One region of the Companilactobacillus sp. FL22-1 genome, then DNA from elsewhere that is predicted to be linked to it. Evidence: a T-box and tRNA genes for the amino acid it is inferred to sense, from the RefSeq annotation. Region 1 holds a T-box; the other holds one or more tRNA genes.
The links. A T-box is a leader RNA that pairs with one kind of tRNA and senses whether it is charged. The one in region 1 lies ahead of asnS (asparagine--tRNA ligase), so its partner is inferred to be a tRNA-Asn.

Region 1 (17,000 bases):
ACTCGGAGAGGTTTTATTCCACGTTTTTTTTGTTCTGGAATATAATGGCTTTAATTGAAGAGTTATGGAGGCAATTTATGAAAGCAATTGTTGTAAAAAAAGCTGGTGGGCCTGAAGTATTGGAATATCAGGATGTCCCAACGCCTAAAGTTAAACCGGGCTGGTCATTGGTTTTAGTAAAAGGTTTTGGAATCAATCATTCTGAGATTTTTACCCGGCAAGGGGATTCACCTAGTGTTAAGTTTCCACGAATCTTAGGTATTGAATGTGTTGGGGTCGTGGAAGAAAGCACTACCGATAAGTTAACCAAAGGTCAAAAAGTAATCTCCATTATGGGTGAAATGGGACGAGCCTTTGATGGTTCTTATGCGGAATATGTCCTATTGCCTAATGAGCAAATCTATCCGGTGACAACTGATTTAGCTTGGCCTGATTTAGCTGCCGTACCAGAAACTTATTACACGGCTTTTGGTTCCTTAAAGAATCTTCACTTACAACAAACTGATCAAGTTTTGATTCGTTCAGGTGCTAGTGTGGTAGGGATTGCGGCTTTGCGTCTAATCAAAGCTAAGTATCCAGAGATAAAGGTGACTGGTTCGGTTCGTAATCCGGATAAAAAAGCTGTTTTATTAGAAAATGGCTATGATCAAGCTGTTGAAGATCGAGATAATCATTTGATGACTGCTGAGAAATTCGATAAAGTCTTAGAATTAGTTGGGGCAACGACTTTAAAAGATACCTTTAATCATGTCACATCAGGAGCAATTGTTTGTCAGACTGGGGAGCTTGGCGGTAAATGGTTCTTGGAAGATTTTGACCCGATTGCTGTGATTCATCAAGGAGCATATTTAACCACGATGTCATCTGGAGAAGTTACTAGTGAAAAACTCAATGAAATGTTAGATTATGTGACGAAGTATCATGTGAACGTGAAACCAACCAAGGTCTTTGAACTAGATCAAGTTAAAATGGCACATGAATATTTGGAAAGTGGACATAATTTAGGTAAAGTTGTTGTCGTAAATGATAAATAATTTTAAACGGTCTCGATAATGAGGCTGTTTTTTTGATTTAAGTGCAGTATTATATAGTGATGTTATTTCAGGGGGAACTGCTGATGGAAAAATTTGCACTTTTAATCGTCTTATTTGCGGCTTTAGCGACACCATTAATCACCGCTAAATTTCATTTAACGAGAATGCCGACGGCAATTTCGGAAATTATTATGGGTATCATCATTGGTAAAACTGGGTTAAATATCGTGCACATGGGTACTAGTGTTCAGTACATCGCCAATTTGGGCGTGATCATGTTGATTTTTTTGGGTGGAATGGAGATCGACTTTTCATTATTCAATCCTCAAAAGGATCCGACAGTTTACTCACCATTAAAGCCTTCAATCTGGGGATTTTTGGCGATCTTTGTGATGTCAATAATTCTTAGTTTGATTTTGTATATTACGGGTATTTTTACGCAATTGATTTTAGCAGTGATCTTATTGAGTACGATCGCAATGGGTGTGATTATCTCGTTGTTAAAAGAAGTCGATCTAGTCAAAACAAATTACGGACAAACGATCTTGTTAACATCTGCCTTAGGTGAATTTATTCCCTTAATGGCGCTGACAGTCTATTCTGCAGTTCAGCAAGGTCATTTCTTGTCCGTCTTAGGCTTACCTGCAATCTTTATCATTGCGATTATTCTCTTATACCGATTCAATCGAGTCTATATATTCTTTGATAAGATCGATAAAGCTACGACTCAGCTAGATATTCGGTTAGCCTTTTTCTTGATTTTCACATTAGTGACATTTGCGGAACAAATCGGCGCTGAAAGTATCCTTGGTGCTTTCTTAGCGGGTGCAGTGATGAAATTGTTGAAGCCAAAAGCTGATACTCAAGAAAAGCTTAGCTCAATGGGATATGGGTTCTTTATTCCGGTCTTTTTCATCACTACGGGAGTTAAATTGAATCTGCGACAGTTAGTAACTAATCAAGACGCTCTAATGTTGATCCCAATTTTCTTGATTGCCTTTGTCTTGTCGAAGTCATTAGTTTACTTTGCCTTTAAAAAACAGTTTGGGAATCACTATGCTTTGGCGGCAACAATTTTGACCTCGACCACAATTACCTTAGTATTGCCAATCTTGGAAGTTGGTCGTAATTTAAAATTAATCAATTCAGCTCAGTCCAGTGCAATCACCTTAGCAGCTATTATTACGTGTTTAGTCTGCCCAATTATTTTTAATAGAATTATTCATCAAAAGGTTGAGATTACTAAATAATTTTTTATGTTCATCGAGTATAAATCCCAGCTTATTTTGGAAAAGTAGATTAAACTGAACTTGTTAATAAAACAAGTCAAAGGTGGAATGTGCAATGAATAAGAAATATGAAGCAAGTACAGCCGAGAACCATATTGATATTGTTAATTTGGCTAGTTTGGAAGCTCGAGTCAGAGACCATATGAGCAATGAGAAGGGTGCTTTTGGCTACATTCGTGGTGGAGCTGAAGATGAATGGACGATGAGTGAAAACACCGCTGCGTTCAACGACAAACAAATTATGCCTCGAGTTTTGCAAGAAATCGATCACGCAGATTTAACTACTAAGATTTGGGACATTGATTTGAAGACACCGATCATTGAAGCTCCGTCAGCCGCTCAAGGTTTGGCTCATGTTAAAGGTGAAACCGATACTGCCAAAGGTGTTGCCGCTGCGGGATCAATCTTTTCTATCAGTACTTATGCCAGCACTAAAGTTGAAGATGCCGCTGCCGCTGCTCCAGATGCTCCCCAATTTTTCCAATTATATATGAGTAAAGATGACAAATTTAATCAATTCTTACTTGATAAAGCAGTCAAGGCCGGTGCTAAGGCTATCGTTTTGACAGTTGACTCAACTCTAGGTGGATATCGTGAAGCTGACGTCGTAAATAAATTCCAATTCCCACTACCAATGCCTAATTTGGAAGGATACTCAGCCGGTGATGGTGAAGGAAAGGGAATTTCCGAAATATATGCTTCGGCTAAACAAGCAATCGCACCAACTGATATTCAAAAAATCAAAGATATGTCGGGTCTACCAGTGATCGTTAAAGGAATTCAATCTCCAGATGACGCTGAATTAGCACTTGATTTTGGAGCTGATGGTATTTGGGTTTCCAATCACGGCGGTCGTCAATTAGACGGTGGTCCTGCTTCATTTGAAGTTTTGCCATATATCGCTGAAGTTGTTGACAAACGAGTCCCAGTTATCTTCGATAGTGGAGTTCGTCGGGGTGAACATGTTTTCAAAGCTTTGGCAAGTGGTGCTGATTTAGTAGCACTCGGACGTCCAATTATTTATGGTTTGAATCTTGGTGGAGCTCAAGGTGTTACTGATGTAATTGAACATCTGAACAAAGAACTTTCAATTACTATGCAATTAGCAGGCACAAAGACTATTAACGATGTTAAGAATACTGAATTACTAGACTAAGTTAAAAAAATTTAATAGTGGACTCAAAGAGTCTCGGAAAATCCGAGGCTTTTTATATTGCCAAAAAAACAAAAATTGACTGGTTTCTGTGAAAAAATTTAATTTTTTTAGAGACATTTGAGAAATTTGTTGAGTTAAAGTGAGCTCTAAGGTGTAAAGTAAAGAACAAAGTTTATAAAGGTGGTGAAATAAATATGGGGATTTTTTCTCGATTAAGTTGGTTTTTTAAACACCAATGGAAGCAGTATTTACTTGGTGTAATTGCCTTAATTCTTGTGGCAATTTGTAATGTTATTCCACCACGGATCATCGGGGATATTGTCGATGCTGTCAGCAAGAAGAATATGACGCAACGTTTCCTAATAATTAATCTAGTAATTCTAATAGTTACGGGGATCGGTCAATATTTATTGCGTTTTGTCTGGCGAAAAATGATCTTCGGCAGTTCTTATGTTTTGGAGCGGGATTTGCGGAGCCGGTTATTTCGGCATTTTATGCGGATGGATACAACTTTCTACCAGAAGTGGCGAACCGGGGATTTGATGGCGCATGCGACTAACGATATTGATGCGGTCAGAGATGTTGCCGGACCGGGTATTTTAACTTTAGCCGATTCTTTGATAACGGGTTCTTCAATGATTTTAGCGATGGGATTATTGATCGACTGGCAATTGACCGGATTAGCAGTTTTGCCCATGTTATTATTAGCTGTCATGGCAAATGTTTTAGGGAAGAAGGTTCATTTTGCTTTTAAAAATTCCCAAGCTGCTTTTTCCAGTATCAATAATAAGACTCAAGAGAGTGTAGTCGGAATCAAGGTTCTCAAAGCTTTAGGTCAGGAAAAAGAGGACGAGGCGGACTTTGATAAATATGTTGACCAGAATATCAAAGCTAATAAACGTTCTTATCGGTTGGATTCGCTGTTTGATCCACTAACGACCGTTATTATGGGGTTGTCTTATGTTATCACCATCATCTTTGGTGGCTTGGCAGTGTTACATTCCCGAATTACGATTGGTCAATTAGTTTCATTTATTACTTATATGGCCGAATTGATGTGGCCAATGTATGCGGTCGGAAGTTTGTTTAATTTATTGGAGCGAGGTTCTGCTAGTTATGACCGAATCAATGAATTATTACAAGAGAAGTCATCTTTGGTTCAACCCAAAGATGCTCTGACGACTGTACCCAATGCGACTTTAAATTTTGACATCAATACTTTTCACTATCCAGATGATCAGGCAGTTGCTTTAAGTAATGTCGACTTTGACTTAGCACCAGGACAGACTTTAGGAATTGTTGGACCAACTGGTGGTGGTAAATCGACCATTATTAGTTTGTTAATGCGTGATTTTGATCATTACGACGGAAAAATCGAAGTCGGACAGATCGATATTCGCAAATATAACTTGGAAAGTTATTTGGCCACAATTGGGTATGTTCCTCAGACTAATTTTTTGTTCTCGACCACGGTGCGTGATAATGTGAGATTCGCCAATATCAGCGCAACTCAAGAACAAGTTGAAGCGGCGAGTCATATTGCTGACCTGGATGGAGATATTGCCCGTATGCCAGAAGGTTACGATACTCAAGTTGGTGAATTAGGGGTTTCTTTGTCAGGCGGCCAAAAACAACGCTTAGATATTGCCAGAGCTATTTTGAGTGATCCTAAGATGTTGATTTTGGATGATTCTTTGTCAGCGGTTGATGCCAAGACTGAACGCAATATTGAAGCGCGATTACAAAAAAATCGCCAAACAGGTACGACAATTATTGCTGCCAGTCGTTTAAGTTCAGTTGAAAATGCTGACAAAATTTTAGTAATTGGAAACGGAACTATCCTCCAACAAGGTAATCATCGAGAACTATTGGAACAAGCCGGTTGGTATGCCGATACTTATAATCTTCAAGCTCACCGAGCTCAAATTGAGGGGAGGCTAAATCATGAATGATCCGAATAAAAAAAATCCAAACGAGATGCCTACTTTAACTAAGCAAGATCAACGACAAGTTTTAAAACGCCTCTTTAAATTTGCTTGGTTATTTAAGCGTCAGTTTGGAATTGCTATTATTTTTGCCTTGCTGTTGAGCGTGATCAATGTTTTGTTACCAAGAATGTTGCAATACTATATGGATAATTACTTATCGAAACAGAGTACTGGTCTGCAGATAATCATTGGCTTTGCAACTGTTTATGCGATTGGTATTATCATCAAAGCAATTGTTCAATTTATCCAAGAATTTGCCTTTGCTATGGGAGCTGAACGAACTCTCGAAAAAATTCGAAGCAGATTATTTCATAAATTACATACATTAGGTTTAAATTACTTCGATACGACGCCCGCAGGTTCAATCGTATCCCGAGTTACCAATGACACAAAGACGCTTTACGATTTTTGGATGTTATTTTTAACCTTGGTCTTGGCCTTCTTTGCGATGATTTCAGCCTTTATCGCAATGTGGACAGTTAAACCAATTTTGGCACTGGCGACAGCCTTTTTTGTGATTATTTGGTATAGCTTGATCATGTTATATCAAAAGTTGAGTTTCACCATTTATCAACATTTACGGGAGTACTTGAGTCAGATCAATACTAAGTTGAACGAATCATTGATGGGGATCAACATTATTCAACAATTTGGTCAACAACAGCGAATGATTGCCGAATTTGAAGATCGTAACGGAGCTTATTTTCAAATGAGAAATAAGATGATCAATGTCAATTCATTGTTACTCTATCCTACGATCAGCTTGATGTTTGTTTTGGCCGAAGTAATTTCTCTTGGCGGTTTTGGCTGGCAAAGTATGCATCTGGTCGTCCAAGCTGGTGTGATCTATGCTTTTATATCTTACCAAGAGAACTTCTTCAATCCTTTGGCCGATGTGATGAATTACATGTCCTTTTACCAAGATGGTCTCGTGGCCGGATATCGAATCATGAAGCTATTTGATAATCCAACTGCTGCTCCAGCGCAAAATGAGTCCAGTCAGTTGAAGATCACAGCTGGTAAAATTGAATTTCGCCACGTGACCTTTAGTTATGTCCCTGGTAAGCCAGTTTTAAAGGATATTAATTTTACCGTTCAACCAGGGCAGACAGTAGCTTTTGTAGGACACACCGGAAGTGGAAAGAGTTCCATTATCAATTTGATGCTGCGATTCTACGAGTTTGGTGAAGGTCAGATTTTGATCGACGGTCATGATATTCGAGACTATTCAACACAAGAATTGCGGCAGAATTTGGGCTTAGTGATTCAAGAACCATATTTATTTTACGGTGATATTGCAAAGAATATTCGGATGTTTGATGAGAAAATTACGGAACAACAAGTTGAGCAGGCAGGAAAGTTTGTCGACGCTGATGATTTTATTCAAAAACTTCCCAATAAATATCATGCTAAAGTAAGTGAAAGAGGAGCTAGTTTTTCAACCGGTCAAAGACAATTGATATCCTTTGCCCGCACCATCGTCAGAAATCCCAAAGTATTGATTCTTGATGAGGCGACGGCTAATATCGATCCTCAGACGGAACAGAGTATTACTCAAGGGCTTGCTAAAATGCGTGACGACCGGACTACAATTGCAGTGGCTCACCGTTTATCAACCGTTCAGGATGCTGATCAGATTTTAGTCTTGAATCAAGGCAAGATCATCGAACGAGGTACGCATGAAGAATTGTTGGCAAAAGGTGGTCACTATGCACAATTGTATGAATTACAAAACGATGATTTAAATTAATTATAAGTAAAAAGCATGATTAACTATTTAAGATGAGTATTTAACATATTTCTTTTTAAACCTTAAACTAAAATCATAAATCAATAATTGGAAGTACTTAGATGAGAAAACAAATTTCAGAAGGCTTTTTTGATGGTGAACGTCCACTATTCAAAATTCAAGCTACAGATATTAAAGATACAACCTTTGGTGAAGGTGAATCACCATTGAAAGAAGTTTCAGATTTAACCCTAGATAATGTAGTATTCAAGTGGAAATATCCACTCTGGTATGCCAAAGACATCAAAGTTTCCAACAGTATTTTTGAAACTATGTCCCGTTCTGGTATTTGGTATACACATAATATTGAAATCAATAATTCGGCTTTGCAGGCTCCTAAGTTGTTCCGGAGAGCAACTGATATTCGGCTCAAAAATGTTCATTTTGCTGATGCTGAAGAGACTTTGTGGACGTGTAGCGATATTGATCTGCGAGATGTTCAAGTTAATGGAGATTACTTTGGTAAAGATAGTGACAATATCTATGCCGAGAATCTTAATGTAGTAGGTAACTATGTTTTTGACGGTGCGAAGAATATTGAAATTCATAATTCAACTTTTGTCTCTAAAGATGCCTTTTGGAATTGTGAAAATGTCACGATTTATGATTCCAAGATCAGTGGTGAATATTTAGCTTGGAACACCAAGAATATTACGTTGATCAATTGTACAATTGAAAGTGATCAAGGACTCTGTTATATCGATGGTCTAAAGATGGTCAATTGTAAAGTCTTGAGAACCGATTTGGCATTTGAATACTGTTCAAATATAAGGGCTGAAATTACTACCGGTCTGATGAGTATCAAGAATCCAATCAGCGGTTTGATCAAAGTGAAATCAGTCGATGAGATTATTTTTGATGATCCTAAGATCGATCCAAAAGCAACCGATATTCAAGTTCAAGAAAAAAGTTCTTCACGAGGTGTTTAGATGGAATATGACTTTGAAACTCTAAATCGTGTCCGTGGCGGCAACTCTTCTAAGTGGGATGTTGGCACTAATGAATTACCAATGACTACCGCCGATATGGATTTTCCCACAGCCCCTGAAATCATCGCGGCCATGCAAGAAAAAGTTAAAATGGGCTTATTTGGTTACGAGGAGATTCCAAATGAATATTTCCAGGCAGTAGATAACTGGTATCAGACAGAACATCATGTCAAGCCAGAAACTGACTGGATGCTCTTTGCGACCGGTGTTGTACCAGCTATCTCTTCGGCAGTAAGACGACTGACTTCATTAGGCGACAATGTCTTAGTTCAAGCTCCGGTGTATAATATCTTTTACAATTCGATCGTAAATAATGGGCGTCATATCGTTTCAAACGACTTAGTCTACGACCAAAAGAGCCTGACTTATCAGATTGACTTTGCTGATTTGGAAGAAAAGTTAAGTGATCCTTTGACTAATATGATGATTCTTTGCAATCCCCATAATCCAATCGGTAAAATCTGGAGTATTGAAGAATTGACCAAAATTGCTAAATTGTGTCAGCAATACCAAGTTAAATTATTTAGCGATGAGATCCATGGCGATTTAACTTTAACTTCTAAGGATTATCAGCCACTCTTTGGACTTGAGACTAAGTATTTGGATAATGTGGTAGTGGCCGTTTCACCAAGCAAAACGTTCAACGTAGCGGCGTTACATGCAGCAACTTTGATTGTTCCAAATGCCAACTTGCGAGCCCAAGTTAACCGGGGGTTGAATAGTGAAGAATTGGCTGAACCCAATCTTCTAGCTGTTCCCGGAACGATTGCTGCTTACAATGAAGGACATGCCTGGTTAAAAGCTTTGAAAAAACAATTACGGAGTAATCGGCAATTAGTAACTGATTTTGTAGAACAGAAGCTTCCTGAAATTAGATTAGTTCCCAGTGAAGCCACTTACTTGTTATGGTTTGATGTGGGACAGCTCACGCAAGATTCACAAGCTTTGAGTGACTTTATTCGTCAAGACAGCGGTTTGATCGTTAATCCCGGTTCAGTTTATCGTGGCGATGGTCAACACTTTATCCGCATGAATATTGCCAGTCCACAGGTTATGATTCAAGATGGTTTAACGCGGCTGCAAAAATCAATTCAAGATTATCAAAAATAATAAGATTTTAGACTATAATAATAACTGAAAATAGTTTCTTAAAGCAGGTGAATTTATGAATGCTGCAACGTCAGTTATTACTAAACCAAAAGTCCAGCCCCAATTACAAACGACTGGACATAAGAAGCATGTCGGTATTTTGGCTGGACCGTTCAATCCGATTCACAATGGTCATTTGATGATTGCTGAACAAGTTTATGAACAATTGGATTTGGATAAGATTTTATTTATTCCCGATAAAGTACCGCCACATCAAGGAATCAGTCGTTATATTCCCAAAGTTAGTGTCGATGATCGAATCAACATGGTAAAATTTGGAATCAGAGACAATCCTCACTTTGAGCTAGATATGACCGATATCGATCTTGGTGGAGTCAGTTATACTTATGAAACGGTCAATAAACTAAAACAGCGTCATCCTGATACGAAATATTACTTGATCGTCGGCTATGATATGGTTGAGAATCTTTCTAAATGGTCCCATATCAATGAACTTGTCAAGGAAGTTCAGTTCGTCGGTGTCTGTCGAAAAGGATTTGAGAAAAAGTCTCATTTCCCAATTATGTGGGTCAATACGCCCGTGATTGAAATTAGTTCAACAGTTATTCGGCAAAGGGTTCGTGAAGGAAAGTCGCTGAAATATTTTGTTCCTGACGATGTTGCTTGGTATATTAAAGATCGAGGAATTTATCGTAAATAAGCTAATTGGCTATTAATCAAAAAGAGAGGACCTAATTCGTGTGAATTAGGTCCTCTCTTTATTACTGTTAAGGGTTGATTCGTTGTTGCGATACGTTGGCATTACTATGCGTGTCAGCAAGCAGTAGAGTATATAGATTGAATCCGAAAAAAGCAATGATTACTAAGACGCCAGTCAATAAAAAGCCGAAGTACATAAAGCCCAGACCCATGATTAAGCCTAAGACCGCAAAACATCTAATTAAGTTTTTAGCAAAATTGACTAAACTATTTTCAGTCTTAAAAGCTTGATGATAGGCGGTATCTAACCTCTGGATCGAACTGTTACGTGGCTCGCTTTGATGAATTTCTAGCGTTAGATGGTATGGTTCGACACCGTCGACGATTTTGTCATCACCATATTCATCCGTGACAACCTCTTTAAAAGGGCCACCATGAATCAAAAGGGTAGGATAAGAATCTTGCTTGAGTGCAGACTTTAAGTCGTCGTCCAAGATTATCGAGCCAATATTTGTTGACTCTTCATTCCAAATGTTCGCAAAAACTTGGAGTTGTTTGCCATCGAAATGCGTGTCAACATGCGCTAAATCAAGATTTTCTAATTGGTAGATTTTAAAGATGAATTTATTCTTTAGAATTTGGTGGTTATTTAAACCCTCATAAATGTCTTTTTGATTAACCGCTTGGATGTGTTCAAGATATTCTTGAAGAAATGATGTGGCAGCGGTTGATAGATTGATGTCTTTCTTTACTAATATAGTCATATTTCCCCCAAAAAATGATAACGACTAACCTGAGTATAACAAAAATGTATCCGCTTTTGTGGCTTTTTATGAAAACGCTTTAAATTAACTACTGATTTCCTGATTTAGCCAATTTATTAGTAATAAACTTATAATATTTTGTTGTTTTACGTTACTGATCTGAGCTTTGTGATCACCTTTCTGTAATCCATAGCTTCCAAAACCACCATGGTTGCCACCAGCAATTTGTTCAAAATCTGTATTGGCTGGTAACAGCTTTTTGGCCTTTTGGTAGTTTGCTCTGTTTAAAACTCCATCTCTTGAAGCAGTTACGGAGAGGACGGGGATTTTGATCTTATGTAAATCACCTTCAGTTTCAGGATAGCTGGCTAATAAGAAGACACCTTTTAACTTGTCGGCATGATTCTTAGCGTAACGGCAGGCCATCGTACCACCTAATGAATGACCACCGATGATGTAAGGCTGGTTGTTTTGAACCTTATTTGCTGCATTCGTATTTAAAATTGCCAAGTCTAATGGAAATCTGACAATGTAAACGCTGTAGCCTGCTTGAGCTACTTTTTGCGCCCAAATGCTGTAACTCTTAGGGTCAACTAAGGCCCCAGGATAGAAGATAATCATTGGTTTGGTATCATCGCCTTGAAATTTGATAGTATTGCTGACGACTGTGCTTTCTTTGGCGGCGTTGTTGGCTAAGACGGAGGGAGGATACTCCTTGATTTTAATGAAACTGATACTGGCGATAACTAGAATAATTAGAAATATACCCAAACTAAGCAAAAATTTTGAGACTTTTTTCATGCTTTCCTCCATTTTCAATTATTTCTAATAATATTGTACTTTACATTCCTTATGAAAATATGCTACATTTAAGAAAATAAAAATATCTTAGATATTGAAAAGAAGGAGTACTATGTACTTTATCCACAGGGAGTCAAGATAAGTGAGAACTTGGCGTGTCGGTATATAGGAAAAACATCTTTGGTCTTCTGGCTGAAATTTCGAGAGTAGGTTCAGACGTATTCCAGTACGTTATAATTGGCAAGTATTTGATGTACTTTGAGGTGTTTTTTATAAAAAAACTTGGGTGGTACCGCGGAAAGATCTTTCGTCCCTTTTACTGGGGATGGAGGATCTTTTTTTCATTTCATCACATAGTATTCCAAAGAATTAAGGAGAAATAACAATGGAAGATGTCTTAGTGAAAGATTTATACAAAAAAGAATTTGCTGATGGTGACAAGATCACTGTATCAGGTTGGATCAGAACAATTAGAGGTTCTAAGCGTGTTGGTTTTATTGAACTAAACGATGGTTCATTCTTCAAGAATGTGCAAGTCGTTATTACTAGCGATATGGAAAATTACGCAGAAGTTGTAAAGTTTCCTATTAGTACAACAATCAAAGTTGTCGGTGAATTAGCTTTAACGCCAAAAGCTCAACAACCATTCGAAATTCATGCAACTGAAGTTGTCGAAGAAGGAGCATCAGATCCCGACTTCCCACTCCAAAAGAAAGCACACTCATATGAATTTATGAGATCGATCGCTCATTTGCGTCCTAGAACAAATACTTTTTATTCCGTTTTCCGTATTCGTTCACTAGCAGCCTTTGCCATTCACGAATACTTACAAAAACATGACTTTGTTTATGTTCACACACCAATCATCACTAGTTCAGATGCTGAAGGTGCCGGTGAAATGTTCCAAGTTACAACATTAGATTTGAACAACGTCCCTAAAACTGATGAAGGTAAAGTTGATTACAATGAAGACTTCTTTAGAAAGGAAACCAATTTGACCGTTTCTGGACAACTTGAAGTTGAACCATTTGCTTTAGCTTTCAGAAATGTTTACACATTTGGCCCAACGTTTAGAGCTGAAAATTCCCATACTGGACGCCATGCTTCCGAATTCTGGATGATTGAACCAGAAATGGCCTTTGCAGACTTGCAAGATGAAATGGATTGTTCAGAAGAATTGTTGAAATACGTAATCAACTACGTTATGGACAATGCTAAAGAAGAACTTGATTTCTTGAACGAAAACGTTGATAACACTTTGATCGACCGCTTGAAGGCAACTGCCGGTGAGGAATTTGCTCATGTATCTTATACAGATGCAATCGATATTTTGGAAAAAGCAACTGACGTTGAATTTGAAGTTAAACCATATTGGGGACTTGATCTTGATTCCGAACATGAACGTTATCTTTCAGAACAAGTTTACAAGAAGCCAGTCTTCATTACTGATTATCCAAAGGAATTCAAAGCCTTCTATATGCGTGCTAATGACGATGGTAAGACTGTCGCCGCTGCTGACTTGTTAGTTCCTGAAATTGGTGAATTGATCGGTGGATCACAACGTGAGGAACGTTTAGATAAGCTTGAAAAGAGAATGGCTGAACTTGATATGAACGAAGAAGACTACAAGTGGTACTTAGAATTGCGTAAGTACGGTGGTACAGTTCACTCAGGCTTTGGTATTGGTTTTGAAAGATTAGTTATGTACATTACTGGTATGGAAAATATCAGAGATGTCATTGCTTATCCAAGAACACCAGGTAATGCTGAATTTTAATTAGGTACGAAAAAACGTAAAGTCATTGGGCTTTACGTTTTTTTAATTCGCTGGATTTTATAAAACAGTTACGGCATCGGTTGGAACAAATTGATTTGTGGCAACACGATAGTAAGTTTTACCATTGATATAAGCGATACGATCTACTCTCCATGCAGTGTTAGCAAGAAGTTCATGGCTTGTAATGTTATTGCCTTGTGAGTCAACTAATTGTTGATCTGCATTAGTTTGGATAACAATATTTCTATTTTCATAGACATAAACACTCGCTGCTTTGACCCATTCGTTAGTAGCAACACGATAGTATGTATCACCACCGAAACTCATTTCTTTATCACTGAACCAGTCGGTCGCGGGTTTTAGACTACGATTTTGAACTTTTGACACTTCAAGCGTGTAAAGAGTGACATTGCCCAACTTAGGATGTGTAGAAACTAAACGGTCAACATCGTTAATGTCTTCAGGTGAGTTAGGTGAAATTAGTGGATCACTTGTGTCAGTTGACGTTCCACTTGAGTTATTTGAAGAGCCAGAATTATTTGTAGATGATCCAGAATTGTTATTCTTTGCAGGGTCTGCAGTAACGGTGACTGTCTTAATGATAGGAGTACCATCTTTTAGCTTGTAAGTATAAGTAACAGTGAACGTACCAGCCTTGACGACTTTACCATCTTTTAGAACACCATTTTTGTCTGTGATTGTTGTTGAAACAGCATTGACAGCATCATTACCAGTTAAAGTGGTATCATTGTTGTCTTGAACTGATTTCAAGTTGTCTGCTGCGGTCCAAGTTTCACCAACTTTTGTAGTGCCATCGGAGGCATTAATGACGTGTCTCATGGAAATATAAATGCCAGGAATTGTTCCAATAGAAGAGCCACCTGAAGTGCCTTCATTGTTAGGATTAGGATGAATAGTGGGGCCAGTTTGAGATCCAGAATTTATATATGAATATTCAGTTTGCTGTGAACCGTCAGGATTCAAAAGCATTGAGTAGCCATCGTTGTTTGCAATTTTTGTGATGCCGTTGTTAACCAAGTTAACGTAGATATCACTGATATATGTCCAATTAGTTTTGTTTGCATCAACAAGTTGGTTCTTGTCTGATTGATTAAAATTATTGATTTGGATATCGCTACCAGAAATGTAAGAAGGCATTTGATCTTGAAGTTCTTTATCAGCTGCTGTATAAGAAACATTCAACTGATTGACAGTTACGGCTGGATATTGCCCCTTGATGCTACTGCCAGATATATTATCACTAAAACCTTTAAAATAAGCTGTTAAATAAGCTTCTCTAAAATAGTTTGTATATGTATAAACACCAAGCGTAGCGGTTTGGGCTTGAGTGGTACTCTTATTATTATTTACAAGAGGTATGGTTACCTTGATTGTTTGACCCACTCCTAAAGAAGTTCCAGATGGAACAATCTTAATTTCATTTACACTGGATAGTTTAAAATTAGGATCGTCTGCGATATGTTGCTCATAAGTAGCGTAGCCACCAGTGTCTGTTAGGTAAGTAACTTTAGCCCCTGTAGGTAGTCCGGTAATGTAGGACTTTAGGTCAGTGTCATCAGACATCAGAATACTATTATTATTATACATTTTTTCATATTTTGGCAACATCAAAACTGTTTCATAGTCAGATTGTGCCTTATCAGAGGTATTGGTAATCGTGTAATTTGCAGTTATAGTTTTTGCATGTGCATCTACAATTATAGTGTCATCTTTGTTGTCATCAGTTGATTGAGATGTTGCACTGGCTTTGTCATTAGTTGCACTGATAGAAACTGCCGCCTTAACTGGATCTGGATAATTAAGGGGCTTTACTTCTGGATTATTGATCAAAACATCGTCAGAATTTGTGGCAGTATCAACAACAGGTTGAGCTTCTTGAGTTGAATTTTTAGTGGTATCGGTGTCAGAGCCATTATTTGTATTATTAGTAGTGGTTGATGATTCCAAATTCGTTCCAGCTGTTGTACCGGTTGAAGTATTTGAAATATCATCACTAGCAGCTACGACACCAGATTTGGTTGTGTCAGTTTCAGAATTATTTTGGCCAGCGTTGGAATCCATCTTATTTGATGTTTCATTAGTGATGCTGCTATTTCCATTGTCTTTGATACTTGAGCTGTCAGCGATTGCTGCTTCATTCTTGTTAACATTGCTTGCTTGTTCAGTAGATGAACCAGTTGAATCCGATGTAGTATCGGCCTTTGCTGTATTAGTTTGAACTAATTGGACTCCTAAAGCTGCTACTCCGAGGGCAGTTACGATAAACTTTTTATTAAATTTTTTGTATGAATTAGAATGTACTTTTTTCATTATTATCCCTCACAATAAATTTTCCTGTTTTTAAAAGTATAATTTTATCTTTAATTACTATCCAATTCGTATTCTAGTTCTATGTGAGGACATTAATATATCATTATATGTAAGAAATAATTTCCTAATATGATTAGACATAAAAAATAATATGCTTAATAGTTATTGTAACCTTAGGAAAATAAATTTGTGATTTAGGATAAAAATAAAAACCGATATGGTGAGGATCACCTGAAACTATAAATAATTATTTTAATATTGATTTGCTGATAAATTTACTCTATTATTAAATTGTTCATAATATAGGATGAACTTTTATAAGGGGGATTTTTTATGAAAACTGCAAAATCTGTAGCTTTGCTTGCCGCTTTAGCTATAGCAACTATAGGGGGACTTGCTACATCGCAAAATGATGTTTCGGCTTCTGGAGTTGCCACAACCACTACTCAAGGTCCAGCTAGACTTTATACATCTACTGGAAGTTTGATTACTGATCGAGAGCTCGCTCCAAATACTAAATGGGCTGTTGGTAAAACAATTTCTATTAATAATGAAACTTTTTATCAAGTTGCAACTAATGAGTATTTGAAAGCAGCCGATTCGAGCTTAGATGGTAGCGCTACACAACAACCTGCTCAAACTGCTTTGATTGGAACAGTATCTACACCAAGTGGAACACTTACTATCAGCAAAAGGTCAAATGATTTTTCTGATACCTTTTTGCCACAAGGTTCTCAATGGAGAATTGGTAAATACATTGTTAACCGTTTAGGTAAGAAGTATGTTCAAATTTCTAATGACGATTATGTGCCAATTAGCCATATGACTTTTAACCACCCATTGCCTGAGCCAACATCTGATCCTGATTTTTATTATTACTGGCAAATGGATCCAAATTTGAATCCTGGCTATACTCCACACACTGATTATTAATTACGAAAAGTGGGTCTAAACTTTATCGTGTTGGTAGATTATTTCTACTGACACGATTTTTTTAGACCAATCAAAAAAAGGACATCAATAATATCCTTTATAATATAACCACGATTTTTGCCGCGAAACGAAAATCAGAAAATATAAAGAGGTATTATCATGTCCCAAGATGATTTTGTCCTAAAAATACTAAATATAACAGTTACTAATATCAAAATAATTGATTGTATCATCAATATCTAACAATCAATATAGTCTTTCATTATCCAAAGTTAAAGATTGCAGTGATGAAGGTGGCTGCACCAAGGAAAATGCCAGGAATATTAGCCCAGACGATTGG
Region 2 (17,000 bases), on a different contig from region 1:
ACGATTACGTTCCTCGCCAGTAATAGGGTCTGGTGCATGCAAACTTGATTCAGGCAAGTATTTGCGTCCATCCCACCAATATACAATCAAACCAATAAACATACCGATGGCAGCTAATGAGAATCCAGCGTGGAAGTTAAAGGCATTACTCATACTGTTAACGGCTTGTGGTGCAATCAATGATCCCAAGTTAATACCCATGACATAAATACTGAAACCAGAATCACGTCTTGGATCATCATCAGAATACAATCCACCAACCATTTCGGAAACGTTTGGCTTCAAAAGACCTGTACCAATAACGATCAAGGCAATGGAGCCATATAGTCCGCCTTGACCAATTGGAAGTGATAAGACGATGTGACCAAACATGATCAAAACACCACCCCAGAAGACAGTTCTTCTGGCTCCTAGAAGTCTATCACTAATAAAACCACCAAGCACACTGGACATATAAACCAGTGAACCATAAATCGACATAATTGAAGCGGCCGTAGTCTGGTTCATGCCCAGGCCACCCTTACTTACTGCATAGTACATGTAGAAAAGTAAGATAGCACGCATACCGTAGTAACTGAATCTTTCCCAAAATTCAGTTAAGAAGAGCGTACGTAGACCGGTCGGTTGACCGAAGAAACCTCGATCTTTTTTCTCGTCCATTAAAATTCTCCTCACATTACACAATGAATGAGTTAATATTAAGCTTTTCTCTTCCTTATGTCAAAACATTTTTTAATAAAAGCTCTGTTATCCCTTATATATCAACGAATAAAAATAAGAGCCTTTTAATATAGGCTCTTAATCTTAATGGTGCTTAAAGGCCTCTGTTGCCATAACTGCATCTTTCCATCCAGCGTAAAGATTGGTTCTCAAATCTTCAGACATTTGAGGTTGATACGACCTACCAGTTTGATAGTTCTTCTTAATGTCATCAAAATCTTTCCAAAAACCAACCGCCAATCCGGCCATAAACGCCACACCAAGTGAAGTTGTTTCCAATTCTGCGGATCGTTCCAAAGGAGTATTTAAAATATCGGCTTGAAATTGCATCAAATAATCATTAGCTGAAGCCGCTCCGTCCACTTTCAAAACTTCAATCGGCATCCGAGCGTCAGAGCGCATTGTCTCGATGATATCCTTAGTTTGATAAGCAATCGCCTGCAAAGTAGCTTTGACCAAATCCTTATCAGTCGTCCCCCGAGTGATACCAAAAATCGTCCCATGAGCTTGGTTATCCCAATATGGGGCACCCAAACCAGCAAATGCAGGTACGACATACACTTCATCTTGACTAGTTGAGACCTTCGCAATTTCAGAAGTTTCAGGAGTGTTGCTAATTAAGCGCATATCATCCCGTAACCATTGCAACGCAGCTCCGGCCACAAAGACACTTCCCTCTAGGGCATAGCTAACTTTTCCATTCAGACTATAAGCAATTGTCGTCAACAAATTATTATCCGATAAAGCTGGCTTGGAACCAGTATTCATCACCGCAAAAGCACCCGTTCCATAAGTATTCTTGACCATTCCCTTTTCAAAAGCCATTTGTCCAAAGAGTGAGGCTTGCTGCGAGCCGGTCATACCTGTGATTGGAATCTCAGAACCATAAAATTGATAATTCTTTGTTATACCAAATACTTCTGAATTGGATTTCACTTCTGGTAACATCTGACGCGGGATATTAAATAATTCTAATAATCCATCGTCCCACTGCAAAGTATTGATATTATAAAGCATTGTTCGACTGGCATTGGCAGCGTCTGTGGCAAAGTTTTCACCATCAGTCAGCTTCCACAATAACCAAGTGTTAACGGTTCCAAACAATAACTCACCATTTTCAGCCCGAGTTTGTGCACCTTCGACATAGTCTAAGATCCAACGAATCTTCGTAGCTGAAAAATAAGGACTGATAATCAAGCCCGTCTTTTGATGAATCTCGTCACGATATCCCTCTTTGATCAGATCATTAGCCATTTTAGCAGTTTGGCGACTTTGCCAAACAATCGCATTGTAGATTGGTAAGCCAGTCTTTTTATCCCAAACGATTGTTGTTTCACGTTGACTGGCGATACCAATAGCCTTGATTTGGGCTGGTTTAATACCTGAATCGATCAGAGCAGTCGCAATCGTTGTTTGGACCGCATTCCATAATTCATTAGGATCATGTTCGACCCAACCTGGATTAGGCAAAATTTGTTTGATTGGGTGTCTAGCCATCGCAACTTTTTTACCGTTATGGTCAAAAACAATTGCCCGTGCTGTAGTAGTTCCCTCATCAATTGCTAAAATATATTCTTTCTCCATCTCTAACTCCTAAACACCAAAAAAGGCGAAATCCGCCTTTTACTTTCTTACTTTATGCTTAAACTTTCTAGTTGCACTGACAGCTTCTTGCCAACCTTCATACAGATAGTCAGCTTTTTTAGCATCCATTTCTGGTTCAAATGTCGCCCCAGTAGCATATTGTTGCTTAATATCATCTAGGTTATCCCAATAGCCTACTGCTAGTCCAGCTAAAAATGCAGCTCCCAAGGCAGTCGTTTCCAAATCCTTGGCTCTTTGAACTGGAGTTTGTAAAATATCAGCTTGGAATTGCATTAGATAGCGGTTATTGGCAGCCCCACCATCGACTTTCAAAGTTGGGATCTCAATACCTGTATCCTGCTTCATAGTTTCAATAACGTCACGTGATTGATAAGCTAACGATTGCAAAGTGGCCTTGATAAAATCATCTTTAGTCGTTCCACGAGTTAAGCCAAAGACTGCCCCTCGAGCATCGGAATCCCAGTAAGGTGCACCTAAACCAGTAAAGGCTGGTACAACATACACTTCATCGTCATCACTTGAAGCCAAAGCAGCTTCTTCAGATTCCGGAGCTGTATCAACCAAATGCATTGCATCACGCAACCATTGGATAGCTGAACCAGCTACAAAGATACTACCTTCCAAAGCGTAGTAAACTTTGCCATTGATACCATAACCGATGGTCGTTAACAAATTATTATCAGATAGCTTAGGTTTTTCACCAGTATTCATCACGATGAAAGCCCCTGTACCATATGTGTTCTTTACCATTCCTGGTTCAAATGCCATCTGGCCAAAAAGTGCCGCCTGTTGGTCACCGATCATACCAGCGATAGGAACTTCTGAACCGTAGAAGTGGTAGCCCTTAGTTTGACCATATACTTCAGAATTAGGCCGAACCTTTGGCAACATAACTTTGGGAATATTTAGTGCTTTTAGAATTTCATCATCCCATTGAAGGTCGTGAATGTTGAATAACATCGTCCGACTGGCGTTAGAATAGTCGGTCACATGGGCAGCACCACCAGATAACTTCCATAATAACCATGTATCAATTGTTCCAAACAAGAGATCGCCGTTTTCAGCTCGTTTTTGAGCTCCATCGACGTGATCCAAAATCCAACGAATCTTTGTAGCTGAGAAATATGGATCGATCAGCAAACCAGTTTTTTCGTGGATCATCTCACCAAGACCAGCATCTCTCAATTCATCAGCGATGTCAGCAGTCTGTCGACTTTGCCAGACGATCGCATTATAGATTGGTAAACCGGTATTCTTGTCCCAAATGATTGTCGTTTCACGTTGATTCGTGATTCCAATCCCCTTGATCTGCTTTGGCTTGATACCAGATTCGATAAAGACCGTCGCAATCGTTGACTGAACTGCATTCCAAATCTCATTAGCATCATGTTCAACCCAGCCTGGTTGGGGAAAATGTTGTGTGAATTCACGTTGTGCATCGGCAATTTTAGTGCCTTTTTGGTCAAAGATAATTGCTCGAGTACTTGTCGTACCTTCATCAATCGCCATAATATATTCGTTAGCCATCATTTCACCTCATTTTAATGTAAACGTTTCATATTTGAATAGTATAACATCTGCAAAATTTTGCAAACTGTTATCACTTAATTTTTAATATTTTGTTGTTATATTCATTTAATTAAAACAATTTTCTCTTTTTTCTTTCAATACAATTAAAAGTGGCGAACAATCCTACCGATAAGATTGAGATGGACCAACCCAATTTCAATCCAGGAACTCGATAATTTAAAGCCACCTGATGCTTTCCGGCTTTGAGATTTACTGCCATTAAATTATCGACCACTTTATGAATTTTAGCTTTTTTACCATCAACCTTAATGCTCCAACCGTCATCGTAAGGAATACTGAATAGCATTGGCGAATCTTTGGCAACATCGATGGTTCCGCGAACTGTATCGTGATTCAATGTTGATGTGATCTTCAAAGAATTAGCTCGGAATTTTTTAAGGGAGGCTAAGAAGGCCGTTTGATCAAGTGATTGGAAGTAACTTGGATTTAAGTCTAAGGACTTATTGGTCATAATTTTGACGTCGACTTTTTCACCAGTTTTGAAATGTCCTAAGCGTAAAGTGGCTGCACTATAGACATTCATTGAAGCTGTTTGGACTCGTTTGCCATTCACATAAATTTTAGCGGTATCATAGTTCATCGGCGACACATAAAAATACAGCGGTCCACTAGTTCTTGTCGTCAATCGATAGTCATAAAGCGTCTTTTTCCCTACATCAGTTTGATCCATACTGCTGATATCGACATTTTTCAAATACTGATAACTATTACCGTTCAAAGCTTGCCAAAGTAAATCTTGATTAGTCAGAGCTTGCTTAGTGTACATTTGAAAATCATAGACATTTTTATCAACCAAAAATCCCATCGATGGTGCGCTATAATTTTCTTCAACGTGATAATGATTATCCCACTGCCGGATTCGATAATAGACTCCAAACAGAGCATTCGTTAAATTAGTTCCTCCATAGTAACTGATTCTTCGAACATTCAAACTAAAATATCCTAAATTGTGCATCATCTGCAAAGTGTCTTGGTTCAAAGTCGAACTATAGAGGCTCAAACCATTGATATTGAATAAAATAGGGTCGTTATAATTATTATATTTTTCCGGAAAAGCTTTGTTCAACCCTGATTTGGAAACGATTATTCGATGGCCCAATTGTTTTCGACCTTTAATATTTTTCAGGATGTCATTTTCCTTAACGAACTCTGCTCGATATACTAATTGATTGCCTAAACCGGCGGTACTGATTACCGCATTAAAGTTTGCAATCACTTCGAAGACGATCATCAACAACAATAAATTGATGACTTTTTGATTCCGATTTAACCCTAAAAGAATCAGGCCACTGACGATCACACAAACGATACTTAAGAAGAAGTAACGGCCGTCATATTGTCGATTTGGGGTACCGAAGCCGAGTTTCTCGATAATTTTGGGCAAGAGCCATTCTGTAATATAACCGATTGAAATCAAGATCCCCGCTAAACAAGTGCCTCTGACGACGGTATTCTGATCGCGGTAAACGCCGGCATCAAATGCTTTATAGGCCATAAAAACACAAACGAAGGAAAAAATAAAACTATTGCGAAATGGAAAACCAGCGGGGTTTTGGAACATGTGCCAAACCGTGTTGAAAGTCGTCACAAACATACTGATCAACAAGGCTCCAATCAATAGTGATGCATACCATTTATCTTTGTTGCTGATCTTGTTACTGACAAAATAACTCAATAGTAAAATCAAAACTGTCGAAGTCATAAAAACTGACGGACCATGTTCGAGTCTTTGGTCAAAAGTATTGCCGCCAATTCCTAATTGTGTCAATGCCTCTAAACCAAAACGAGCTGAAGGTAAATAATTCCACAAATTAAACGAAGTCTTCGCCGTCTTCATCATTCCGACCAAAGTTGGAACCAAGACTACCATTGAACTCAAGCCTGCCAAAACCGAAGTGATCAAATAATTTCTAATGATCAGCCACTTATTGTTAGCTTGGAATAGTTTATTCTCCAGACCAATATAGACGAAAAAACAAACCGAAAAAATACAGAGCATGTAGCCCAAGTAATAATTAAAAATAATTGCTAAAAGTAAGGAAACATAATAGAGCACGTAACGTTGCTGTTTAATCAGCTTTATCACCCCGACCGCAACTAACGGCAACATGATCAAAGCATCAAGCCACATCAAGTCGTAAAAATATGACGCCACAAAACCACAGAATCCATAAGCGACTGTGAACATGTAATTAGCGAAAAGCGTTTTATTGAAATAGCTTTTTAAAAAGTAAGCCATCGTAACGCCCATCGTGGCAATCTTTAGCATGATGATAATGTTTGCGGCCGCCGGTATCCCTTGTGGACTAAACAAAACGATCAATAAATTAAATGGTGACAACAAATAATAGCTTATAACCGGGAAAAAGTTATCTCCGAGTGATTGGCTGAAGAGATACAAGTGTAAATTACCCGAAACCAACTGCCGTCTGAGCTCAGTTAGAAAAGCTAAATATTGTGTCCCTAAATCACTACTCAAAAAATTATTGCTACCAAATGGGACTAAGCCTGAATAAGCAAATATAAATGAAATAATAATTAGGTTTAATAAAAACGCTCCAAAGTAATACAGGGCATGACGTTTCGACATAATTTTTCTCCTTCAATACTAATCAAATAATATGTGATAATGGCGCCAATTGCAAAAATGACGACAAAAAAAGAGCTTGCATATGCAAGCTCTGTCATCATATTTGTTTTCATATTTGTTTACCTCGGACTAATTATTATTTGATTTTGTTTTTGAATGTGAATGGTTTTGATTTTGTATTTTGTATTTTTGATGGTTTAGTTTAAAAATTTCTTTTCGTTGTAATTTCTGATCATCTTAGTGCAAGCTGCATCTAAGACGGAGACACCCGTTAGAACGAGAATTGGATGTTTTTTCATATTTTTCACCTCGTTTTTTGTATAGCCATACTTGACTATGTAATACATAATATCTGGATATTATGAAGTTGGTCGTAGGAAATTATGAACTTAATGTGAAGTTTCTTGCTTGGTTGATTGGTTGGTTGGTTTGGTGATGCTTTGGTATTGGTTCACTGCCGGCTTCCGTTCGGCTCTGAGGGGTCTGGAACGCCATGGGCATCGCTTTGAACCAATTGAAGTTCGCAATTGTTTCAAAGTCGAGCCTTGTTCTAAGTGTGCTTCGCCCACTAAGAACAATTTCATGGCTGAGACCCCTCAGAGCTCTCACTACAGCCTAGAATGTTAAAACATATTTGGATATCCCTCAAGTGAACAGGTTCAAGAGATAAAACAAGTTCAAAGGCAATAGCAAGTTCAAAGGCTAAAGATTAAAGTCAAAAACTTAAATCCTTAAAAGATAAAATGAACCAGTGTCTTTAAATGAATTAATATCTTTGATAGAAATTAAATAATGTATTGAATTGATATAGATAAAAGTCAATTCAATACATTTTTTTGTCTTGTCCTTTATCTTTTGCCCTTAAGCACCGAGGTTTTCCAGCTTCCACTCCTACCGAGCACAATCAAAAATGTGGGGACCCCTATATATATCACTAACAAATCAAATATGCAGTAACCCAAGTCAGGAGCGGAAGTTCTGGGGGATATCAGTGGTGAAATTTTACTTAATTGGCGAACCTTGCCAATTTAGTAAAAGGTCGAGCTTGAAGACAAGCGGTTCTCTTGGCTCCAAGTCGGCCCACCACGTTCCATATCCCCCAGAACTGGAGCGGATGACGGCAGTGAACAAAAAAAACACTGCACAAAAAAAAGCAGCCTTTCGGCTACTTAATTATTAATATCGTTGCTAATCAGTTACTTTTACTGAGTCAGCTTTTTCTACGGCAGCTCCAGCTAATGCACTGACATAGTTGACTGGCTTGTCAAAGTTTGGTTGGAACAAGAAATCAACCATTGATAATTCATCGATCGTAACGTTCTTTTGAATAGCTAATGATAAGAGGTTGGCAGATTGTGAAACGTCGTACTTACTTGTCAAAGCTCCACCAAGAACTTCTCTTGTTTCTGGATCCCAAACTAAGTTCATCAAAACTGGTGTAGTTGTCAACATGAATTCTGGACGGTAGTTATCTTCCAATGAAACTGTTTCAACTTTCTTGCCTAAAGCTTCGGCGTGAACTTTTGTCAAGCCACTGGCAGCATATGTTCTGCCAAACAATTCAACAGCTGAACTTGCTTGTGTACCCATGTATGCTTCGGTATCTTTTTCGATATTCTTACCTACTAAAATACCTTGACGTACGGAGTTAGTTGCTAATGGAATGTATTGATTGTCTTGAGTTGGGTTGTAGAAGACTGAAGCGGCATCTCCGGCTGAGAAGACGTCTGCTTTACTTGTGTGCATATATTCATCAACAATCAAAGCTCCATTTGGTAATGTTTCAAATTGATCTGAGAACATATCAGTATTAGGACGGAAACCAACGCACATAACGGCAATATCGGCTTCATATGAGTTCTTATCAGTCTTAACAATAACGCTGTGATCTGTTTCTTCGAATGATTGAACTTTTTCATTCAAGCCCAATGTAACGTTGTGATCACGGTAATCTTGTTCTGCTACTGCTGACATATTTGGATCTAAGTTCTTTGCTAAAACATCTGGCAAAGCATCGATCAAGGTTGTTTCTTTACCAAGTGTTGAATAGCCTTCTGCTAATTCGGCACCAATATATCCAGCACCGATAACGATTGCGCTCTTAATATCAGAAGCATTTTCCTTTAATTCTGTAGCGTTAGTCCAGTTCTTGCAGAGTTTTACTCGACTTGAATCAATTCCAGGAATTTGTGGAACGATTGGAGCAGAACCAGTTGTAATAACTAATTTGTCATAAGGCTGTTCAAAGGTTTCGCCGCTAACTAAGTTCTTAACTGATAATTTCTTAGCGTCAAAATCAATGTTAGTTACATCATGTTGCATGTGCATGTGAGCACCCATTTCTGTCAAAGCTTCTGGGCTAGCATAAAACATCTTATTAGGGTCTGAAACACGGTCACTGACCCACAAAGCAATCCCACATGATAAGAATGAAAGGTTATCATTACGTTCAAAGACGGAGACTTCCCAATCTGGATGCTCCTTTAAAATGTTCATTGCTGAAAATGTTCCAGCATGTGTACAACCTACGATACTAACTTTCATAATTGTAGCCACCTTTTTTACGTTATATTTACATTATAGTTAACATTTTAACATAATTAAAGCGTTTACATACTATTTAAAAAAATATATCTGGATTATAAATATTTGAATGTTAATTATAATTGCGTAACGTTATTCCTCATTTTCTCTATATCTGTGTATTAAGTATACAGGCGCCGAAAAAACTAGGTTACCATTATAATTGCACAAATAGTAGAATTTGTGTGTTTAATTATAAATAAATATTTTTATCAAAATTGAGTTACACTGTTTAAACACCTGTGGTATATTGTAATCGTGAAAGAGGTAGAGATATGAAAAATGCAAATTCCTTCTTTTTTTAACTCTTAATGTAGTTAACGGTACATCCTCATATCGTTAATCTTAAAAAGCTTACTCGCCTGGAAGAAAATTGCCCCCCTCAATCAATTTCCTTTCAAGGCGTATCCCATTATAATAATTACTTTGAATGCTTTCATTAATAACAAATCCCTCTCTATTTGACAATTTGGAAATCTCACAAGCGTTCATGTCTTACCTCCGACACTACTGGTAATGCTGCTACACATTCTTGTAGTAAAAAAAACAAGCCCGTCCCCCCAAGATGAGCTAGTTTTTTTTTGCCATTTTTTAATGTTTAGGCTTGAATCAGATTTATAAAAGAAATTTTTTCAAATATGAATCTTTCTGTTTAAACATATGTGGTATATTAATAACTGTGAAAGGGACAAAGATATGTAAATGCTATTTCTTCCTTTTTTTAACTCTTAATGAAGATAAGCGGTACATCCTCATACTGCTTACCTTATGCTTAACGCATTCTGAAAGAAGATTGCCCCCCTCAATCAATTTTCTTTCACACCCTCAAATGCGTATCCCATTACAATAATTTACTTTGAATGCTTTCATTAATTAACAAATTAATTAACAAATCCCTCAAATCCCTCTCTATTTGACAATAATATGGAAACCTCACAAGCATTCATATCTTTTCCCTGACACTACTGGTAATGCCGTTACACGCATGGTGTAACAAAAAAAACAAGCCCGTCCCCCCAGACAGGCTGTTTTTTTTTGCATTTTTTTCAATATTAATTCGAATAAAATCAGACAATTATCATTAATTCGTTTTGATTTAGTGCTTTGAAGCACTCGTTGTAGCATCGACTGTTTCGGTTTTAACTTCTGGTTTCTTAGAAGCACCGGAAGTTGCATCTAATTTAGCATCTGGATCCTTAACTAACTTTTGACCGGTAGCTTTGAGATATTCGTCAACGATTGGTTTTAGATCGACGGCCCACTCATTAACACCTTTGTAGTTGCCTTCTTCATCATGCATTGCTTTGTAATAATGCATAACATGATGCTTTTCTTCGTCGCCACCAGGGACAGGCATTGAAACTAAGTCCGTTTCGCCAGTTCTTAGAGCGTTGATAACTTGCTTAACATGTGTGATGACACGTTCGATGCTTGGATGAACTTTATCTAAACCATCACCCACTTGATCAGGAGTTCTTTTAGCTAACATCTTTTCAGTTGGCAAGAATTTATTGTAATAAATAAATTGATTATTCTCATCGACATAAGTCAATTCAATTGGAATCGTCTTGAGGAAGTAATTCAATTGATTAACTGTCAATAAACCACTATCTAATTTAACGTAAGTATTGCCGTCAACTGCATTGACCTTTTTAGCAGCCTGATCCAACCAATCATCAGCATTCATATCGATACCTTGAACAGTAGTGTCTGTTCCTTTCTTACCACTTAAATCTTCATCTTCGTATCCATTTGTTTGTCCCATCATATTAATCACCTTCGCAAATTTAACAAATTTTTCTAACGTTGATTGTAGAAAATCAATCGTTCGTTGATCCTTTAAATCATCATTTTCATCAAAAGCTTCTTTAACATTTCCTAACAAAAATTCATTCCCTGGCATAACGATAGCGTTGACACCGGGTGCCTCAAGAATCTGACGTAAGTGTAATTGTGCTCTGGAAGAACCTTGATTATGATATGAGGCTCCAACGATCATCACTGGCTTGCCATCCAAAGGATGAACTTCATAAGATAGCCATTCGATCACATTCTTTAACGCTGACGTGACGGTATGATTGTGTTCTGGTGTGGCCATGATAACTCCGTCAGCAGCACTGATCTTGCGGCATAAATTTTGAATTGCTTCACTGTTTGTTTGATCATCATCTTCATTGAACATCGGTACATCATTGATATTCAACAATTCGATATCAGCAACTCCTGCAAAATGTTTTTCCATAAATTGTAGTAACATTCGATTATATGATTGATCGGCAATCGATCCTGCTATTCCAACAAATTTCATCGTTTTCCCTCTAATCTTTGTCCCAGGAGAATTGTTCAGCCTTTTTCTTGTTGATGTCATGGGCATGATTCAATTCTTTGGAAATATTAACGAACTGTTCAAAGTCTTTAAAGAGACCATCCAATTGTTCAACCAATTGAACATCTTTTAAATCTCCTTTATCGTCAAACGCTTGTAATGAATGGCCTAATAAGAATTCAGAACTAGGCATGATCCGAGCTTTTAGTTCAGGTGAATCTAAAATCTGACGCAACTGAGCTTGGGCTCTTGATGATCCTAACGAACCGTACGAAGCACCGGTGATCATTACTGGCTTATCGACAAAGGGATGGATTTCATACGATAACCAGGCTAAGAAACTAGTCAAAGCGGCGGGAATCGAATGGTCATATTCTGGCGTTGAAATTATCACTCCATCAGCAGCCTCGATTCGTTGAGCAATTTTTTTGATTCCCTCAGGAATGTATTGATCAGCACTCTTCTTATAGATTGGAAAGCCTGCAATTTCAACTATCTCAATCGTAGCTTGATCTTGAAAATGTCTTTGCATATATTTTAGCAATTCCCGATTAGTTGATTGACTGGCATTGGTTCCAACAATAGCAATAAACTTATTCATATCATCATCCCATTTTCTATATATTCTCAAGTACATTGTAAAATGATTCACGAATAAAATCAATATAATTTTGTAATCGCTTTTATGTACAAAAATTATATTAAATGAAAGCTCGTCAACAGGCCACTAGTCACATGCGTCTGCAAATCTTTAGTCACAAAAATAGCCTCGATTCCAGGTTGCGATTCTATCAAAGCAGCTCCTTTTTCCATGCCTTGATAAAAGCCAATAGTAGACCAAATCTCGCCATCAATTGAACGATCACTCACAATCGTGACACTGGCCAGATTATTACTGATCGGATAACCGGTCTTGGAATCAAACATGTGGTGATACTCGTGACCATCGATAACTAACTTCCGTTCATAAATTCCAGACGTCCCAATCGACTTTGCCTTAGTTTGAATCACACCTAACGATACATCCCTTGGTGCAGTTGGATTTTGAACCCCAATATTCCACAACTTGTCAGCGTGCTGGCTTGGTCCAACTAATAAGACATTGCCACCTAAGTCAATGATGCCACTTTCTACACCACGTTTTTGCCACAACGCTTTAATACAATCGGCGATATAACCCTTAGCGATTCCGCCCAAATCAATCTCCATACCCTTTTCCAACAAAAAGACTGAGTGCTGTTGGTCATTAAGAAGGATTTTTTCTGGATCAATAATTTTTAGGCGTTCCTGAATAGCTGCATCTGTTGGTTTATTAGCACCCTTGAAGCCAATTTTCCACAATTTAACCAACGGTCCAATTGCGACATTGAACCCTAGATGTTTGCGACTGACCAAGACAGCTTCCTTAATCAGAGCATATGTATCCACAGGAACCTCGACTGCTTTGATCCCGGCGTTGTCATTGATCGACATGACCTCTGATTTAGTTCGATTGACAGTCAACTTATCTTCAAAACGCTGAATCAAGTTATACCCCGCCTCCAAATCATTTTCGGTGGCAGGCGTCGCAACTGATAAATTTATGACCGTTCCTAACGCATAATAACTCTTATTGATTAGTCCCATGATACTTCCTCAATTCGTTTCTAAATTCTTTATAGCAGTGAAACATGTCGTTTTCAATAATGAGAACTTATTCACAATGATTATATTTAGAGTTATATTAATCATAACATTGAGAGGAAATGGAGTGAGTGAAATGTTTGCAGATTCAAATTTAAAATGGAACGCAACTTATGATGTGATTGTCTTAGGATTCGGTGGTGCTGGAGCTTCGGCAGCTCGTTTTGCCGCAGATAACGGAGCCAAAGTTCTCATTACTGACTCAGCACCCGAAGGTCACGAAGGTGGTAATACCCGTTATGCAGGACAAGTTATTTCATCTGGTGATGATCTTGAAGATTTACGTAAGTATTACGAAGATTTAGCTTTCCCTTTGTCATATGATCACGATTTAATGGATACTTTTGTTCAAGGTCTCTATCAAATTCCTAATTATTTGAGTAAATATTTAGGCGTAACGCCTTTTATTATGGGTAAACATCCCGATTCACCAGTCTCAAAAGCCTTGTACTTCATGGCACATGAATACCCCGAATTCCGTGGTCAAAAGACTCATGAACTAGTCGCAGTCCACGAAGGAGTAGCTGACTCGGCACTGTGGAAAAATCTTCGTCAACAAGTCCTCAACCGAGCCGATCAAATTGATGTCTTGTACCATACGCCAGCCAAACACTTGATACAAGATCCTAAGAATCACGCCATTGTTGGTGTCCAAATCGAGCGTAACGGTCAACTATTGAACGTCCAAGCTAAGAACGGCATCGTTATGGCAACAGGTGGCTTTGAAAACAATCCGCAAATGGTCGAGAACTACTTAGGCGAAACTAGCCTCAATCCTATTGGCTCACTCTACAACAAGGGTATCGGCATTAAAATGGCCAGTGAAGTTGGTGCTAAACTCTATAATATGAATAATTACGAATCATATGGCATTTTCCATGGACTCACGCCAAAACCTAAAGCCGGTCAACGTTCACAATTCTTACCATTCGATTGGCCCGCTTTCCATCAAGGCAGTTTAATCGTTGTTGGCGATGATGGTACTCGCTACTTCGATGAAAATGAGATGCACCGTCACGGACACATTCAAGATCACGGAAACTGGCGGATTCCTTTGGCTCAACGTCATCCGTTCGTTATCTTCGACCAAAAGAAGTACGATGAATTAGCTAATGATAAAGACGCCCCTTACCCAGAATTTTTAGACTCAGTTGTTAAAGCTGACAACCTGACTGCTTTAGCAAAAGTCCTCGATGTCACAGTTGAAAAACTTAGTCAAACAATCAAGGACTTCAACCACTTTGCTGAAATAAAGCATGACTATGCCTTTAACCGTGACGCTGATACCTTGAGTGCCTTTGATGATGGTCCTTACTACGCTTTGGCCATGGTACAAGGATTATTGAATACTCAAGGAGGTCCGGTTCATAATTCTCAAGCTGAGGTGCTGGATAATGACGATACGGTGATCCCTCATTTATACGCTGCCGGTGAATTGGGTAGTTTAATGGGACGCCAATATAACGGTGGTAGTAACCTAGCCGAAGATTTGATTTTTGGAAAGATTGCCGGTGAAAATGCTGCTAGTCTTAAAAAAGAAATTGCTACACCGACAGTCGATGCTCAAACTTCTGCCAGCGTTCACGAATCCGGTCTTGGTTCAGATATCGGTGAAGAAAACTATGAGACTAAAGAGAATCAATATATCGGTAAATCGACTGCTGGGATGGGAAATGAAATCGTCGTCCGTGTTACCGCTGAGAACAAAGATGATATTCAAGCAATCGAAGTCCTAAAGCAAAGTGAATCCGATGATTATGGACTCAAAGCAGTCAAAGAATTACCACAAGAAATCGTGGCAAAAAACTCCGTTGATGTCGATTCAATTTCCGGTGCTTCTGCTTCTAGCAAAGCTATCAAAGAAGCTGTCGCCAATGCTTTAAAGCAAATTAAATAATTACTCAAACTATGAAGTTAGAACATAACTGTGGGACAAAAGCACAATTGCTTGTGCTTAGACTAAATAGAGCGGCAACTCGATTTTGAGTTGCCGCTCTATTTACATTAATACTTGTTTTTAGCAGGGAAAATAAAAAAAGAGAAACACTAAGGTTTCTCTTGGGAGTTTGTTACATCAATACTTTATCAAGAATGCCGTCTGCAGGAGTCGAACCTGTGACCGCCGGTTTACGATACCGATGCTCTACCAACTGAGCTAAGACGGCTTAATAAAAAGATTACATCTAATCTCATCAACTAGATGTAATCTATGGGACACCTAGGTAATTCCTAAGTATTTATAACTCCGGTTGTCAGACTCGAACTGACGACAACCTGATTAACAGTCAGGTGCTCTACCAACTGAGCTAAACCGGAATAATTTAATAGCTCTTAACAGAACTATTAAATCTTATCAATTTATAGACTTAAGGTCAATAACTATTTGGCATTTTCTTTAGTAATTTTAGTTACGCCACCCATGTATGGAACCAAAACTTCTGGGATTGTCACTGAACCATCTTCATTTTGATAGTTTTCAAGAATTGCAGCTACAGTACGGCCGGCAGCAAGTCCAGAACCATTCAAGGTATGAGCCAATTGTGTCTTACCATTGGCATCACGATATCTAATATGTGCTCGACGTGCTTGGAAGTCCAAACAGTTAGAACAACTTGAAACTTCACGATACTTATCTTGAGCAGGCATCCAGACTTCAAGGTCATAAGTCTTAGCGGAACTGAAACTAGCATCCCCACTTGAAAGTACGATCACGTGATATGGAAGGCCCAATTGCTTCAAGATATTTTCAGCATTAGCAGTCAATTTTTCCAATTCATTGTATGATTCTTCAGGTTTAGAAACTTTAACCATCTCGACCTTATTGAATTGGTGCATTCTGATCAAGCCACGAGTATCACGTCCAGCAGAACCAGCTTCAGAACGGAAACAAGGTGTCAAAGCTGTAACATACTTAGGCAAATCTTTTTCGTCCAAAATCTTATCGGCAAAGTAATTTGTCAAAGGAACTTCGGCTGTTGGAATTAAAGTCAAAGGATTTTCGTCAACCATAACCGTATAAACGTCTTCGGTAAACTTAGGAAATTGACTAGTTCCAAACATTGCTCCATTGTTGACCAAATATGGAGGGATAACTTCGGTATAACCTTCTTTTTGATGTTGATCCAACATAAAGTTATAAACCGCACGTTCAAGCCGAGCACCCATGCCGATGTAGTAAACGAAGCGTGATCCAGAAACCTTTGTGGCTTGTTCAAAGTCAAGAATTCCTAATTCTTCACCGATATCCCAGTGATGACGAGGTTTGAAACCTTCCTTAGGAATCGCACCAACTTTTCTGATTTCAACATTAGTACTATCATCAGGTCCAACTGGAACAGAATCATCAGGAATATTAGGTAGGCGGACCAAAATGTAATTCATCTTACCTTCAGTTTCTTCCAAGTCAGCATCGATTTTCTTAATGTCAGCTCCAACTTGTTTCATAGCAGCAATTTCATCACTAGCGTCTTCTTTATTACGTTTCTTGTTAGCGATACCTTGGGAAACTGTGTTTCTCTTTTCCTTCAAAGTTTCTGTTTGAACTAACAATTCACGACGTTTTTTATCATATGATAATAGTTCGTCAATTTCATCGCTTTTTACACCACGAGAAGCCAACTTGTTTTTGATCCATTCAGGGTCTTTTCTGATCAATTTAATATCTAACATAAACGCTCTCCTTTTACATATCAGTAATAACTTAATTTACTGTCACCATTTTGATTCAACCAAAACTGTGGCAAAAAAATCTTGAGAAAATAAAAAATGGCCGAATCATCCCTCTAAAGGGACGAATCGGCCATTCGCGGTACCACCCAGCTTCAGCGTATACAAATACACTGCACTTTCAGATTTTATCGGATCAACCCGAACGGCATTACCCGTTGCTAGAATGCTGGAATA

Region 2: it has a tRNA-Asn gene. The T-box ahead of asnS (asparagine--tRNA ligase) is inferred to sense a tRNA for this amino acid. The anticodon was not compared.

What each region holds. Positions count from the first base shown of each region.
Region 1 is NZ_JBINJY010000008.1:4,970-21,969, reverse strand. It holds gene ACG72T_RS07830 (zinc-binding dehydrogenase) at 78-1,034, shown strand; gene ACG72T_RS07825 (cation:proton antiporter) at 1,118-2,284, shown strand; gene ACG72T_RS07820 (lactate oxidase) at 2,379-3,479, shown strand; gene ACG72T_RS07815 (ABC transporter ATP-binding protein) at 3,674-5,431, shown strand; gene ACG72T_RS07810 (ABC transporter ATP-binding protein) at 5,424-7,217, shown strand; gene ACG72T_RS07805 (DUF3737 family protein) at 7,319-8,185, shown strand; gene ACG72T_RS07800 (MalY/PatB family protein) at 8,186-9,355, shown strand; gene ACG72T_RS07795 (nicotinate-nucleotide adenylyltransferase) at 9,411-10,055, shown strand; gene ACG72T_RS07790 (hypothetical protein) at 10,123-10,818, opposite strand; gene ACG72T_RS07785 (alpha/beta fold hydrolase) at 10,903-11,619, opposite strand; T-box leader at 11,704-11,937, shown strand; gene asnS (asparagine--tRNA ligase) at 12,005-13,396, shown strand; gene ACG72T_RS07775 (SLAP domain-containing protein) at 13,454-15,727, opposite strand; gene ACG72T_RS07770 (SLAP domain-containing protein) at 16,061-16,660, shown strand; gene ACG72T_RS07765 (SemiSWEET family transporter) at 16,923-17,000, opposite strand, start outside.
Region 2 is NZ_JBINJY010000003.1:199,290-216,289, reverse strand. It holds gene ACG72T_RS03895 (peptide MFS transporter) at 1-660, opposite strand, end outside; gene glpK (glycerol kinase GlpK) at 805-2,304, opposite strand; gene glpK (glycerol kinase GlpK) at 2,344-3,852, opposite strand; gene ACG72T_RS03880 (YfhO family protein) at 3,965-6,505, opposite strand; gene ACG72T_RS03875 (FAD-dependent oxidoreductase) at 7,694-9,049, opposite strand; gene ACG72T_RS03870 (NAD(P)H-dependent oxidoreductase) at 10,185-11,396, opposite strand; gene ACG72T_RS03865 (NADPH-dependent FMN reductase) at 11,407-12,015, opposite strand; gene ACG72T_RS03860 (FAD:protein FMN transferase) at 12,111-13,040, opposite strand; gene ACG72T_RS03855 (FAD-binding protein) at 13,174-14,994, shown strand; tRNA gene ACG72T_RS03850 (tRNA-Thr) at 15,190-15,262, opposite strand; tRNA gene ACG72T_RS03845 (tRNA-Asn) at 15,341-15,413, opposite strand; gene serS (serine--tRNA ligase) at 15,477-16,766, opposite strand.